Regions from separate parts of the Bacillus sp. SSR7 genome, predicted to be linked through region 2. Evidence: riboswitches for the same ligand, from Rfam matches in the RefSeq annotation. Region 2 holds a riboswitch; the other holds the start of a gene.
What was found. A riboswitch is a leader RNA that binds a small molecule or an ion and turns the genes downstream of it on or off. The one in region 2 is predicted to bind lysine.

Region 1: it holds a riboswitch for lysine, as region 2 does, so the genes downstream of both, AC0NJG_RS14435 (aspartate kinase) here and AC0NJG_RS24900 (amino acid permease) in region 2, are expected to answer to the same signal.

The regions. Positions count from the first base shown of each region.
Region 1 covers NZ_JBVVXV010000006.1:280,766-288,534, forward strand. Annotated here, with positions in the region: gene AC0NJG_RS14410 (N-acetylmuramoyl-L-alanine amidase) at 1-652, opposite strand, end outside; gene AC0NJG_RS14415 (NUDIX domain-containing protein) at 822-1,307, shown strand; gene AC0NJG_RS14420 (YndJ family protein) at 1,336-2,961, opposite strand; gene AC0NJG_RS14425 (DUF4166 domain-containing protein) at 2,967-3,578, opposite strand; gene AC0NJG_RS14430 (DoxX-like family protein) at 3,582-4,490, opposite strand; lysine riboswitch at 4,683-4,869, shown strand; gene AC0NJG_RS14435 (aspartate kinase) at 5,069-6,298, shown strand; gene AC0NJG_RS14440 (VOC family protein) at 6,651-7,106, shown strand; gene AC0NJG_RS14445 (helix-turn-helix domain-containing protein) at 7,338-7,766, opposite strand.
Region 2 covers NZ_JBVVXV010000019.1:21,065-28,833, reverse strand. Annotated here, with positions in the region: gene AC0NJG_RS24920 (MDR family MFS transporter) at 1-202, shown strand, start outside; gene AC0NJG_RS24915 (hypothetical protein) at 247-450, opposite strand; gene AC0NJG_RS24910 (type 1 glutamine amidotransferase domain-containing protein) at 741-1,256, opposite strand; gene AC0NJG_RS24905 (ABC transporter permease) at 1,534-2,733, opposite strand; gene AC0NJG_RS24900 (amino acid permease) at 2,794-4,218, opposite strand; lysine riboswitch at 4,366-4,547, opposite strand; gene racE (glutamate racemase) at 4,749-5,579, shown strand; gene AC0NJG_RS24890 (DUF3626 domain-containing protein) at 5,692-6,777, shown strand; gene gapN (NADP-dependent glyceraldehyde-3-phosphate dehydrogenase) at 6,857-7,769, opposite strand, start outside.

The sequences.
Region 1 (7,769 bases), on a different contig from region 2:
GACCAGGATCAATAATAACTACCTTTTCTACTAAAGGGTTACCTATTTTAAGAGCATCTGCCTTTTTTATAAATTGAGCTGCCTCTGCTTTAGTTAGAATTTTTTCGGGCTCCCATTTGTCACCAGTTCCAATAGAAATCCCTAATTCAACTAGAATGTTAGCTTTTGCTTTACCCCAGCTTTTTTCTAGATCACTAAATTTAGTTGCTGGAGTACCATTTACTTTAGAATCTAATTTGTAAGCTTCTACAATAAGAGAGGCCATTGAAACTCGGTCAATTTTCCCAGTTGGATCGAATACGCCCGCTCCTTTCCCTTTTACAACGCCAGCTTTTTCTACAGCTGCGATGAATGGGGTATACCATTGGTTTTGAGAATCACCGAAAGATGGTTTAGCATTTTTATCGATTGGTAAGTTTAAGATTTGAGCCATCATTGTAGCTGCTTCTGCACGAGTGATTTCTTTTCCTGGCTCAAACATTCCTTTTTCGTTACCTGTAACTGCACCTTTCTCTACTAAATAGTAAATAGAGTCTTCTGCCCAATGTTTAGCTGGGACATCTGGAAATTTTTTCGTTTGCGCGAAACTACTAGATGAATAAGATAATATACTAGCTGCAATTATTCCTGCTGCAATTATTCTATTTTTCATAGAATATATTCCCCTCTCAAGTACGATGTATTTATATAACAGACTAATTATAGTTCTGAAAATTAGTAATAGTCAATCAAAATTGTATAATTTTGTATTATTATTGTATTTTTTGTCATACATAACTATAGTTAAAAACTATAAGATTTTATTAAGAGGAGAGATTCATATGAGCTACAATTGGAAAGATATAGAGCACCGTATGTATACAATGTGTATGATTCAGCAGAATAACAAAGTATTGTTAATACAGCGCCCCAATCATCTTGGCTTCCCTGGTTACATCGCTCCCGGAGGAAAAGTAGATTTTCCAGAAAGTATCGTTCAAGCTGCTAAACGAGAAGTAAAAGAAGAAACTGGATTACTTGTTTCAACTTTAACCTTTAAGGGATTAGATGAATATGTAAATCCGAAAGAAAATGTTCGATATATGGTATTTAACTATTGGACAGATTCATTTGAAGGTGAACTCCTTTCGAATCCTCCTGAAGGCAAATTATTATGGGTACCAATCGATACAGCACTAAATCTTCCTATGCAAGATTGTTTTAAAGAAAGATTTCCATTATTTTTTGAAAAAGGTACGTTTGAAATTCAACGTGTTTGGGACAAAGACTTAGATAAACAAGTCGCTATGACCATTACCCATACGTAAAAAAGCTTGGAATCTCTCCAAGCTTTTCTTACTTCTCCTCTATTTTCTTAATCTCATAATCAATTTCTAAAAACTTAACTCTGAATATCCACATTTCATGGTGAGCTGTTAGCATTTGACCTTTTACCTCTTTAATAATAAACGTCTCAGCTAACGGTAAACGGATTGTAAAAAAACGAGTATGTAAATAGATTCCCTCATCTCCCTTACCATTTCCTCTCAGCTTACTAGTAATAATTAAATCGTCGTGATCATTGCGTAATTTTAAAATCCCCGTCATATTCGAATATGGTAGAGGTAATGCGATATTCATATATGTCTCATTCTTATACGTATGTTTGGAGTAAAGAGCTACAAAAATAGATGCTCCTGCTTCATTTTTTCTTAACCAAGCTCTTACATTCTCCCTTCCATCCTTCTCATCCATTACCCCTATGATAGAGCCGTGCATTGTTTCCCACTTGCCGCCCATTCCTAAATGTATTTGTTCTACACGCTTACTCATTTTCTCATAACAAAATGCAAACAGGCGGAACGAACGAGTCCATTTAATATGCGATTGTAACTCATACTCTTTTGTATTTTCATAAAACCGAATAATGCTTAAAGGTATCTTTGTCACGTCAAATGCTTCACTATGAAAATCATTCATTTTATCAACTAAACCGTTGTATTCCTTACTATCTATTACATTTCTGTTATGTAAAAATGCTTCACCAACTGTCGCCTTTCCTCTTAATCTGCTCATTGGTTTCCCGTAATATTTATAGTTCGGAACACTCTTTTCAATCATCCAGCCGACAAATGCCGGTAACGCTACTCCAATTCCATTCACAACACCGTGAATCCAAACCATTTGGGCAATTGTAATCGTCATTACATGTTTCAAATTCCCATACGAATATATAAGTGAAAACATAATTGTTACCATGAGTGTACTAGACGATATGATCAGGAGAATCTTTGCGCTGATAGCATTAAATTTCGTGCGCCAAACATAAATCCCATAACCATAAATAGCACATAAATATAGGAACACTGCAAAAAATTCAAATATCCTTGAGTATGTAATTCCAATCGCAACTGTCATCGGTGAAATGACTATAATAAACATAATTGCATCATATACTTTACTGCTCTTTTCTTTCTTCCGCCCTATTAAACCAGCTGATAATGGCAATAGAAACGCCGAATAATGAAAGTGTGCAGCTGTGAGTAGAACAATGTCAGAAGTAAACTGCATAATCGAAATCTTTGCTACTGAGGCAAAAAACCAGAAACCACCTAAAAACAAATAAATAAACGCACTATCGATTGCCGTTTCTTCTAACGGTTTCCATCCTCTTTCTAGTAATCTACTCACTCCAAATAACGCGACAATTCCTGTATATACAAACCAAAATAGCGCAAAGAAATAGTGACTTGTTACGAAAGCTAGCATTGCACTAATTGCTGCGATTGGATATAAAAACGATACAAATTTATAAAAGAATACATATGATCCATTTCTTGTTTTCTTATCAATGATGCTAAATGACATCGGTATAAATAACAACATAGATAATAAAATAATTGCTTCCACTGGGTTTATATTTGACCAATCACATATTAGAAAAACAATATAACAAACAAGTCCAACTATTATATTTTTCATATTATTTATTTCCTCTCCACAAATGTTCCCTTATATGAAAATAATGAACCAATTAATGGATTGCGTACTTGTACATGAATTCGAAAGCATTGTAGTGTTTCATCATAACTTTCTACAATGTTGGCCTCTCCGTATAAGAATCTAGGTAACGGAACTTTCCTTCCAAACATGTAAAACCATTGTTTCTTTGAGGAAATATGCATTGCCCCCACCTCATCAATATGAAAATTCAATGTAGAAACAAGTATGTGTGGTTCACCAAAACAATCTACAATTTCATTATTCCCTTCATCCAACTGCATAACGGCGTTAAAATATCTTTTCTTATTATGAAAATAAAAAGTACGATTCCACCGCACAAGTTCATGTCCATGTTCATCACGCTCAGCGGTATTATGTATTGTAAATGGCACTCCCTTACCTCTCTCAGAGAAAAACATTCGAAACTTCGATGCAATTTTTAATATGAATTTTACGAAAAAAGAACCACCGTAAATTTCATCCATCTTTCCTTCTCCAATAAAGCTATTTTCTTCTGTAATCTCATAACGTTTCTGTAATTTCGGATGAAGTTTTTTATAAGAATCCCCTAATAGTCTTTCATACATATTAGCCATACATTATCCCTTTCTCTTCCTCTTGCAATTTTTTACACTTGGCAAATTCGTACTATTTATATAACCGACAATCGATAATCCAATTAGAAGTAGATTTAACGTAATTGGATTAAACGGCTCTGTAAAGCTTGCGACATTCGTAAATCCTGCCGCTATCGTTAAGGCTATTAACATAAAAATATGTACGACAAATACTTTTCGTTTTGGAAATGGCAACAGCCATAGGACACCAAAAGTAATTTCTAGTAATCCAATTATTTTAAGTACAAAAATACTATGTTCAGTTGAACCAATCATCACATATAACATTTTTACTTCTTCTGAATGAGTAAACACTAGTTTCGGTACTATTCCTTGATACATCCATACGAAAGCAAATAAAAAACATACGAACCAATATGTCATTGTTCTTCTAATGAGCAATCTAGGATGAAGTCCCTTTTCTAACCATAATTTTAAAGCATCAAAACTCCAAGCTGTCGCCCAGCCTAATAATGGCCGAAACATATAGAAATCTATTACATTCCCTATACGACCAAACCTCGTATCATAATCATATTGTGTCTCAAAATGAATGTGTTCTTTACACGGTGTATACTTCCAATAACCACGCCCTATTTGAATAAGTGATAATTGATTGTCTGTCCAAAATTTTAAAGAAGAAATCCGTTCACCTGTTTCTTTTCTTATTTCACCTATCGATTCCCCTTCACCAGCTATTTCAAGTCCAAATCCGATTTTTGTTTTATATAAAAACTTCTGCGGTTCTCCTTCTTTTTTCTCTAAATACGAAATTTCAGTAAAGCGAGCATCCCATTCTGTATGTATATGTGGTTCTTGCGTGTATTCCCATAATTTTTCCATTGTTGTATTCATTTCTGCCGAAACATAAATAGGCTTTTTCCCCTTCATTCTTCCACCTCCTATGCGCTATAAGTTTAATGTACATGCAATAAATTTATTTTGCTACATTTTTCACAAACTTCCTTTCATAAAAGAAAGAATTTTTAAAATTTATACAAAACACTTGATTCCCCAAAAAATTTAAATTATTATAAAACAAATGTTACCAACAACTTCATAAATCAAACACTCTCGCCTAAAACGTGAGATAGAGGTTGCGATACTTATGAGTATTCTAATGGAGACACAGAGATGTCTATGAAATTAGATGAAAGGAAGTATTGCCGAAATCGATATATTTCTCTGTATGTATCGATTGGGGCTGTTTTCGAATAGAAACAGAACTGTCATATGTACAGACGTGTACGTATGAAGAGCTATCTACAAAAAAGAGATATCATTTTTATGGTATTCCTTTTTTGGCGGTTTTTTTATTAGCTCCGTTTTCTGTTTCCCTTTTCCTGTAACAGCACCATCCTCACTTATTTGAGATGGTGTTTTTTGTTTTTCTCTGGTAACTACAGGAATATTGGGATTTATATATGTCCTAATCTATTCTTAAAAATGGATGAAAGAAGGAATTCGCAATGGAAACGATTGTACAAAAATTTGGTGGCACTTCTGTCGGAAGTGTTGAGCGTATTCAACATGTAGCAAATTTAATTATTGAAGAATATGAACGAGGACATAGTATCGTCTCTGTCGTTTCAGCAATGGGAAAAAGTACAGATGAACTTGTAGTACTTGCTAACGCAATTACAGAAAATCCAAGTAAACGCGAAATGGATATGCTTCTATCGACAGGAGAGCAAGTAACTATTTCATTATTAACGATGGCACTACAAGCAAAAGGGTATAACGCGATTTCATTAACAGGATGGCAAGCTGGTATTACGACAGAATCTGTACATAGTAGTGCACGGATTACTGAAATTAATACAGATCGAATTCAGTCTTATCTTACTAAAGGCACGATTGTTATTGTAGCTGGTTTCCAAGGAGTCAGTGAAGATTTTGAAATTACAACGCTTGGACGAGGCGGTTCTGATACAACTGCTGTCGCATTAGCTGCTGCACTAAACGCAAAAAAATGTGATATTTACACAGATGTGACTGGCGTATACACGACGGATCCACGAGTTGTAAAAGATGCTTATAAATTAGATAAAATTTCTTATGACGAAATGTTAGAACTTGCAAACCTCGGTGCTGGTGTATTACACCCGCGTGCTGTTGAGTTTGCTAAAAATCATAATGTCATTTTAGAAGTTCGCTCAAGTATGGAACAAGAAAACGGAACAATTGTAAAAGGAGAATGTAACATGGAACAACAATCAATCGTTAAAGGTATTGCATTTGAAGATAATATTACACGCATCACAGTGAAAGGATTAGAACAAGGTTCACTTTCAACTGTTTTCTCTACATTAGCAGCGGCACATATTAATGTAGATATCATCATTCAAAGTATTACAAATGAAGGAACTGTTCATCTCTCCTTCTCCATCCATTCTAATGATTTAAGAGAAACATTAGAAGTATTGGAACAAAATCAAGAGGCACTTCACTATGAATCAGTAGAATATGAAAATCATTTAGCAAAAGTATCAATTGTAGGATCTGGTATGGTCTCTAATCCAGGTGTTGCTGCGAATATGTTCACTACTTTAAAAGAAGAAAATATTCATATTAAAATGGTAAGTACATCAGAAATTAAAGTGTCTGTCGTTATTGACCGCCTTCATTTAGTGACAGGTGTTGAGGCGCTGCATCAATCATTTATGGCGAAAATCGAGCCTTTAGTACAAATGAGTTAATTTCCAGCGGTACTACTTAAAACAAATTATATGAATCTATTTCCTTCCTATTAAAAATAGAAAGCTGTTTGCATTATATAGAGTGACAAAAAATTTATGTGTCATTAAAAAAATACAATTAATTCTATACAACAATCGGATCATTTAATGTAGTACAGGATAGAAATATTTTTGCAAGGAAGTCTCGGTATTGTTTGTTAACAAGATACTATATGACATACTTAAAAACACCTTGTCATATTTTCCTAAACTGTGACAAGGTGTTTTTGTTTGAAAGGAATTTGTAATTTTTAATAGTATAATTAGGAAGATGATTAGATAATACACTTTTACATATAAGGAGATAAAGACAATGTCAAAAAATAAATTACTCAGAATGGACAATGTTAGCATCGTTGTAGAATCCCTTGATAATGCAATCTCTTTCTTCGAGGAGATTGGGTTAAAACTCGAAGGGCGCGCCACTGTAGAGGGTGAATGGGCTGGTCGCGTAACCGGACTCGGTTCGCAGTGCGTAGAGATTGCTATGATGGTGACTCCAGATGGTCATAGCCGAATTGAACTTTCGCGATTTCTTACCCCGCCCGCTATAGGAGATCACCGGACAGCTCCTGTCAATGCCCTCGGTTATTTGCGCGTCATGTTCACCGTTGAAGACATTGATGAAATGGTATCTAGGCTTACTACTAAGCATGGTGCTCAACTCGTTGGTGAAGTAGTTCAATACGAGAACTCTTACCGTCTCTGCTACATTCGTGGAACCGAAGGGATTTTAATCGGTTTAGCGGAAGAACTCGGTAACAAGTAATTAATGTATTATAAATGAAACTACTATATTTTTAACCACGTCCTCACTCCAGAACGTGGTTATGCTTGTTTGAGTTTTTAAAAATATATTTTCATTTTACACATAGATTTCAAGACTCTATCCAAACAGTTCTTTAACATATCACTAACATCCAAAAATCATTATGAAATAATTTAATTATTCGCTTTACCTTTTCCTAGGAAATATCACTGACTCTTCTCATTTTATATTTTATCGCTCTTTTCTATGAAAAAACGATCTATATTCATTCAAAATAACTTTCTTCACATCTGAGTAAAATACCATCATGAATAATGCAACGCCTAATACAATCACCTGTATTTTTTCATATTCAACGAAAGCACTCATAATTAACAAACCAAATCCAATATAAAAACCAAATTCGTTCTCTTTCTCAAAATCCTCATCTTCTTCATCAATATGTATTTTTTCTTCAATGTTTTGATTCCTTTTTATTAACTCATCGAGCGTAACATTGTACATTTCACTTAGTAAAATTAAATTATCAATATCCGGATAACTTTTATCATTTTCCCATTCATATACCGCCTGCCTCGTCACGCCAATCTTTTTAGCAACATCCTCTTGTGAAAATCCCTTTGACTCTCGTAGTTTTTTTAACTGCTCTCCTAAGCTCATAAC
Region 2 (7,769 bases):
TTCATATATGGCGATTAACGGAATGGTCTTTCAAGTGGCAAAAATGAACGGGGCATTAGGTGTTATGCTAGGTTCATTTCTTGCATCTTGGGGGATGAGTGCTCTGTACTTTATCGTTGGTATGAGCAGTATTTTATTATTTATGAAAGCGATAGGGAAAGAGAAGTATGAGGGTGAAAGAAATGTGTCCCAGATTGGATAAAACGATATGAAAAGCGATGCTAGAAATCGCTTTTCATATGGCCTTTAAAACGGATCAACTTCAGCTAAATTTGGAGTGGTGCTCGGTTGTAGTAAAAGATTTTTTAACGTTCCCACTTCAGAAAGAGTGACTAATATGTAGCCACTAATCAGTACAATAAGTCCGATGACGCGTAACGTTTGTAAGCTCACTTCATTATTATTCGTTTCCGTTGGATTTGGGGGCGTTGAAGGTGGATTGTTATTCATAAATAAGGCTCCCATCTTTTGTATTTATATATGTGTAAAATCATGATTTAACTTATGGATAGGAATTGTATAGTCATTTTCACTATATGAGAATTGCCTATGAAAAGTGATTGGAAATTTTCGGACGAGAAAAGGGGGGATCCAAAAGATTATTAAAACTGAACTTTTGGATTCCCTTCTTTTTATTTATCCTGCTATTTGTGGAGGTCAGATTGCTTGTAAACGACCAGTTGGTGAGGGCTGATTCATTATTTTCATGTAAATAAAAGGAGGTTAGTTAACCAAAGTAGCTATCCTAATATACGCAACGATTCTTCAATAAACGCCGGGATGTCTTCCGGTTGTCTACTTGTAACTAATTGATTTTGACATACGACTACTTCTTTGTTGTGAAAGTTTCCGCCAGCGTTTCTTAAATCGACTTCAATAGATTTATATCCAGTCACATCACGTCCTTCAAGTGTTTGTGCAGTGATGAGTAGCTGAGGTCCATGACAAATAGCGAAAACAGGTTTTTCCGCATCCATAAATGCTTTACTAAAGCGTACAAAACGCGCATCTGCACGCAGTATATCTGGGGAAAATCCACCCGGTATGAAGAGGGCATCAAAGTTATCTGGAGAAACATCATCAATACTTTTATCAATTACCACTTCACTTTTTCCTTGTTTACCGTGTACCGTTTTCCCTTTTTCCGTTTCAATAGTTGTTAATTCATATCCCTTTTGATGAAAAGCTTCTACTGGCTCTGTGTATTCTGTATCCTCGAAATAATCCGTTATTAAAATAGCAATTTTTTTACTCATTGCAGTCAGCTCCTTACATTATAGTATCGGTTCCAGAATCCTCTTTGAGCAATGCATCGTAGTGTTTGTTTCCTTTTAAATTTCTAATCCCCCCAGTTCGTTTCCCTTGTTAATTTAATACATACCCTTTTTATTAGGACGTAAACATGTATTATCGTTTTTGTATGTAAAAATCATAAAATATCGGTTGTGTCGGGGATTCTTGTTTGAGGAAGAAAAATAAAAAAGGCAAGGAGAGAATTTATTTTCTCCTTGCCTTTTAAGATAATTTTTTTCGTTAAAACGAAGAAACGCGTTGCTTCGTTTTTGGTACAATAATAAATTTGATCCAGAGTAACCCGATAATCATAACGATAAGGCTATGTAAAAATTGTCCCGTAGCAATGAGTATAACACTCGAAAATACAACGAGCTGAATGCTTAGTAATATAAAGATTAAGTGAAGAAATTGATTCATTCGTTTTTCAGTATCAATTGGATATAATGCTACGATAATATTTCCCGAAAAATATTTCCACAGGGAACGGAGCTGCATAGAAATCATATATAGGACGATATATGAGATAGCGCCTTTTACGTATATGTTTGGTATAAAATATAAGGCAAAGGCACCAATTAGCCCTAAGCGAATATATATACCGAAATAATCATTCCCGCGTAAAAATGCTAGTGTATGTAAATAGAAGAAAGTTGCTCGTTTTTTATGTAATAAAGGTTCAATCCAAGTTGTAAGCCATTTTCTTTTATTTACTTGCTTATTTAGTTGCGGAACATCGGTGAAGATGCTAGCAAATTGATAAAAACGAACGTTCATTTTTTCTTCTTGCTCGATTATGTAATCCCACGGTATTCGTTTTGTAGGCTGTTTTTTCGTATATAGAAGCAGGAAAGCAAGTAGTAAGAGTAATCCGCCCAATATGAGAACATTTGCTGAGTAAAACAGCATATAAGTAATTAGTGCGTTACAAGTAATGCGAATAATGAACCATATGTTTTTTTCATGACTATCGCGCCATATCCAATGTATGTATATGTTCCAAGCTTTCGTAATCATTAAAACGATAAAGATTGTACATAAGAAAGGTACAGTTACTTGTAATGATTGCAGGGCAAGTGGAACGAGAATAAGGAACGTAAATAATAATGGAAAAAGCTGAATGATATAATTATATAGAAGAGATTTTTTGAAATAAGATGTTAATTTCTCTTCTAAGGCAAGCAAATAGACAGCGTCAGGTTTTTGAATAAAGGTACGGATCGGGCATCTCGTTATAATGAATGTAAGAACGACCGTTATGAGTAGTAAAGATATTCCTTTAGAAGGAGATGCTTTTAGAAACTGAGCATAATAGTATGCACCAACGCATGAAATAAAGATAAAGCTATATAGTAAACCGTTAATCATACGTGCAAAGTATGTAATGATATTTTGAATATGTTGTTGGAAGCGGCTGCTCCATAGTGATTCAATTGACATGTTTTTCACCTCTTTGTTCTATTATATATGTTTTACAAAAGAAAAAACGAGCAAATTGCGTTATGCAACTTGCCCGTTTTTCTTTTCGTTATTTTTTTTCTGATCACGATTCATTAATGGATAGAAGGCAAAGCCGATTACGAATAAACCAATTCCGAGAAGGAACGTTTTTATATCGGATGCACCCGTTTTAATAACCCATAGTGCGTAACAAAGTGCGATAACTGCGACTATACCATCTGTAATTCTTGCCCGCATTTCATTTTTATACGTTTCACCAGTTGCGACTAGTTTTAACTGGAAGATTGGTGAAACGAGATATGGAATGAGGTAGGCCAGTGTTGATACGGTAATAACGAATGTATAAGCTTCCGCAATGGTTCCTGATAATGTTGAGAATAAGAACACTTGCGACATAATGTTTGTTAATCGTAATGAGTAAATTGGACTTCCTTTTTTATTTGTTTTTGTGAAGAAGGAAGGGAAGAAACCTTCTTTTGCTGCTTGATACGGTACTTCTGAGCTTAATAAAATCCAGCCTAAGATAGAACCGAACAGGGAAGTAAGAGCAAGTAATGCCATCAGTTTCCCGCCGCCATGACCCATTGCAGCGTTTAGTGCGTCTGCTAATGGACGTTCAGAAGCTTGTAATTTATCGACGTGAAGTACACCCATTGTTAAAATTGTAATTCCTAAGTAAATCGCAACTGTAATAAGTAATCCCGCAACTGTTGCGCGTTTTACCGTTTTTGGAGAAACAGCACGGTTTGATAAAAGAACCGCGGATTCAATTCCGATAAATGCCCAAAGCGTTGTAAGAGCAGCTAAATTTACTTGTGAAAGAAGACCGTGTGATACACCTGATTTATCGATCATCGGTGTATACCATTGTCCAAACTTAGAAGCTTCGAATGCAAATAATGTAACGACAATAAATAAAAGGAATCCAGTTACTTTCGTTGTTGTTGCTAAGAAGTTTAGCTTTCCAGCTCCGCTTACACCGTTTGTTAATATAATATGAGTTCCCCAAAGTAAGATGGAACAAATCGTAAATGTAATTAGTTTTCCGACTTCTACGTTAAACGAACCGATTGAAAATAGTAGTCGCGTATCTTTCATAATTGGGAAGAAGAGTGATAAATATCCCGCAAATGATGTAATGATGGCAACGTTACTTGCCCAGTTTGCAACCCAATATCCCCATACCATACTGAAACCAGCCATTTTTTTCTTTTTTGGTGTTGAGAATAAAGCATATGCATGACTTTGTGGTCCTGTCGTTAAATCAGGACGACGAATTGCTAAATTACCGAAAACAAGAGCTAGCATTAAAACACCAAACCCTGTTGTTAACCAAGCTAAAGTGACACCGAGAGGGCTTGCTGTTTGTGCCAACGTACTTGGCACCATGAAAATACCAGCACCAACCATGTTACCGACAACGAAAGCTGTGAGTACCCAAAAGCCCCATTTTTTTTGTTGCATAGAAAATACCTCCAAAGTTAGTATAACCAAGTCAAGCGAGGAGATATGTATGTCTTCCTGAGTCAGGAAGAGAAGTCCCAAACAAAACAAAAAAAGCACGTAATTTGCCGCTACATGCTTTCTATCTTATAAGAAACCCACGACATACCTCTCGATAGCTCTCCACAAACGAAACGTTTGTGACAGTTCTGCACTTATTAAATGCAGACCCAGCAAGTGTGCATGGTGGACACAACTTACTTCGGCAACCATTCCTTTCTCATTCCTTCATCAATGCCACTACATCTCCGGAAATGATACTCTTAATGATTGCAACCTCTACCTCACCGAGATACGAATGAGGATTTAAATATTAAATTAACGTATTTAAGAGTAACAAATGAATTTTTATACGTCAATGGATATATTAATAATCAGATTATAGAGAAGAGTTTGTGATTAAAAGTAAGGAGGGATTATTATGTAATATTGAATTTTCATAATATAATAAATGTTATTGGCGCTAGAAGATTGAAAAGGGGATGAAGTATATGTCTGTATGTCATAAACATTCAGTAATAGGTGTATTAGATTCGGGAGTTGGGGGATTAACAGTTGCGAGCGAAATTATAAGACAATTGCCTAAAGAGAGCATTTATTATATTGGTGATAATGAGCGTTGTCCGTATGGGCCAAGAAGTGTAGAAGAGGTACAATCTTTCGTATTTGAAATGGTTGATTTTCTCAAACAGTTTCCGTTAAAAGCTCTAGTTGTAGCATGTAATACTGCTGCAGCTGCTGCATTGACTGCGCTGCAAGAAGCACTTTCTATTCCAGTTATTGGCGTTATACATCCGGGAGCAAGAGCGGCAATTAAAGTAACGAAGAAAGGGAAAATCGGAGTAATTGGAACTGTAGGTACGATAAAATCTAATATGTACGAAAAAGCATTGCATGAGCTTGATACATATTTGAAAGTGCATAGTCATGCGTGCCCGACCTTAGCTACAGTTGTAGAAAATCAATTAGAAGATACAGCATATGTAACCGAGCAAGTGAAACAAGCTTTACTGCCATTAACGAAAGAAGATATAGATACGCTAATTCTTGGTTGTACGCATTATCCACTTTTAGAGTCCTATATTAAAAAGGAACTAGGAGAAGATGTAACGATTATTAGTTCTGCAGAAGAAACAGCGATAGAGTTAAGCACAATTTTACAGCACAAAGGAATTTTGTCTGATAATCTGAATCCGAAGCATCGATTTTTTACAACAGGCTCTGTTTCTTCATTTGAACATATTGCTGAGCGATGGCTAGGGTATCAAATTTCTGTAGAATGTGTGGATGTACCCGTAAAGAATGCTCGCATCTGTAATTAGACTGTATTAAAGTACTTTTTGTTCAATAAATTAGGTTAGTTGCATAAGAAGGAAAAAATGCACTTTTAATTGAAAGGATTAAGGGCATTTCAATTAAAGGGGAGATTGGATTATGGAATTATCAAGGTCTCAATTATTTGCTTTAGAGTATATTTCAAAATATGCAGAGAACGAAAAACGTGAGGCTAAAGCAACAATTAATCATATACTTAACATGTGTAATATTACAGATGAAATATTTGAAGAAGCTGTCGCTAACTTAAAATCTCATGCAAGGATCGCTTTACACTTTCATCCAGACAGACTCGATTCGAGTATGAAAAGTGTTGCTGAAGCGTTGTTTGAACAAGGAATATATAAAAGTCAGTTTGAAACATTGCTATCTAATGGAAGTGTGTCTGCTTATCCGGGTGGTGAACGTGACCTTTGGGAAAAGAGAATATTTGGAGGGGCATATCAATTGGAGGGGGTAACGAATAATCAACGGCCAAAGTATGGAGCGCTAAATTTGATGTTACATCCAGATGGGCCTGCTCCGCGTTTTGGATCATGTTACTTTCTCTTATCTCCAAAAGTTTCTTATCGCTCTACATATACGTATTTAGATTCGCATCAAGATCCAAAAGAAAAGGGGACTTATGAGGAGTTTGATATGATTTTAGCTGCTCTTTTGGAAGAGACATTTGTAAGAGATTTTGCAATTGGTGAAGGGAATTTGACTCCAACAAGATTAGTTAATCATTTACTGGCTAACCTGGAAAGGCCGTTTATAGATTTAGTAAGCAAAGAGCCAGCCCGTAATCTTAATCATTATATTGAAGCGCAGATTCATGGAGAGATTTCTCTTAAAGAAGACGTGGAAGCTCTTGTTGTAGATCCTTCATTTAAGGGTATGGATGTAGGAAGAACTTTAGAAGAAATTTGCCTGAAGTATGCTATTGATTTGTATTGGCACACAGGTTTTGTACTTATGGTAGACGACGTTCCAATGGATTTTAGAGGTTCAAAAATGCCATCTTTAGCAAGACGCATTGCACGGAATCATTGTATCGATGCAAATATAATCGGTTCTGCTGTAGCGGATTTGAAACGCAATCCATTATCTTGGAGTGATCGTGGAACTTATGAAGAAGTGCTTCAGGAATTAAAATTATTATGGCATGTTTTAGTTCGATTTGGAAAACCAAATCGGAAGTAGAACGAAATACTTCGTTTTTGGGAAGTATCTATATAGAAAAGAAGCTGATCTAATTTTAGATCAGCTTCTTTGTATAAGATTAAACTAAGTTTAATACAGTTACTTTTTCACGTGTCATAGACTCAAGGCTCTTACGAATACCTTGTGCGCCCATACCTGAACCTTTTACACCGATGAATGGGAAGTGGTCAGGGCCGCGCTCTGTGCGTCCGTTAATTTGAACAGAACCAGTTTCGATTTTGTTAGCAATTGCAAATGCTTTGTTAATGTCTTTTGTGAAGACACTTGCTTGTAAGCCAAACTCTGATTTGTTAGCAATTTCAATTGCTTGTTCATCTGAAGAAACGCGGATGATTGGAAGGATTGGGCCGAATGGCTCTTCCCAAGCAACTTTCATTTCTTCTGTTACGTGGTCGATTAATGTTGGGTAAATTAAGTTACGCTCACGTTTGTTACCGATAACGATCGTAGCACCTTTTTCAACAGCGTCGTCAACTAAACCTTGAACGAAGTCAGCAGACTTGTCGTCGATTAATGGAACGATTGTGCTGTCTTGTTCTGGAGATCCAACTGATAGTTTAGCTACTTGTTCTTTTAATAAGCCAACAAGCTCGTCCGCTACGTTTTCATGTACAAGTACACGTTTAATAGCTGTACAACGTTGACCAGAGTAAGAGAATGCACCGCTTACGATATGGTTTGCAGCATCTTGTAAGTCAGCATCTTCACGAACGATACCAGGGTCTTTACCACCAAGTTCTAATACAAGTGGAATCATTGCAGCTTTTTTCGCTAAATGTTTACCTGTGTTTGTACCACCTGTGAACGATACCATATTGATACCTTCGTGTTCTACTAAGTAGTCACCAATTACAGAACCGCGTCCTGTAGCTACGTTTACAAGGCCTTTTGGAAGACCAGCTTTATGAAGTGCTTCAACCATTTTAATACCGCTAATTGCACCTTGAGTGGCTGGTTTGAAAATAACAGCG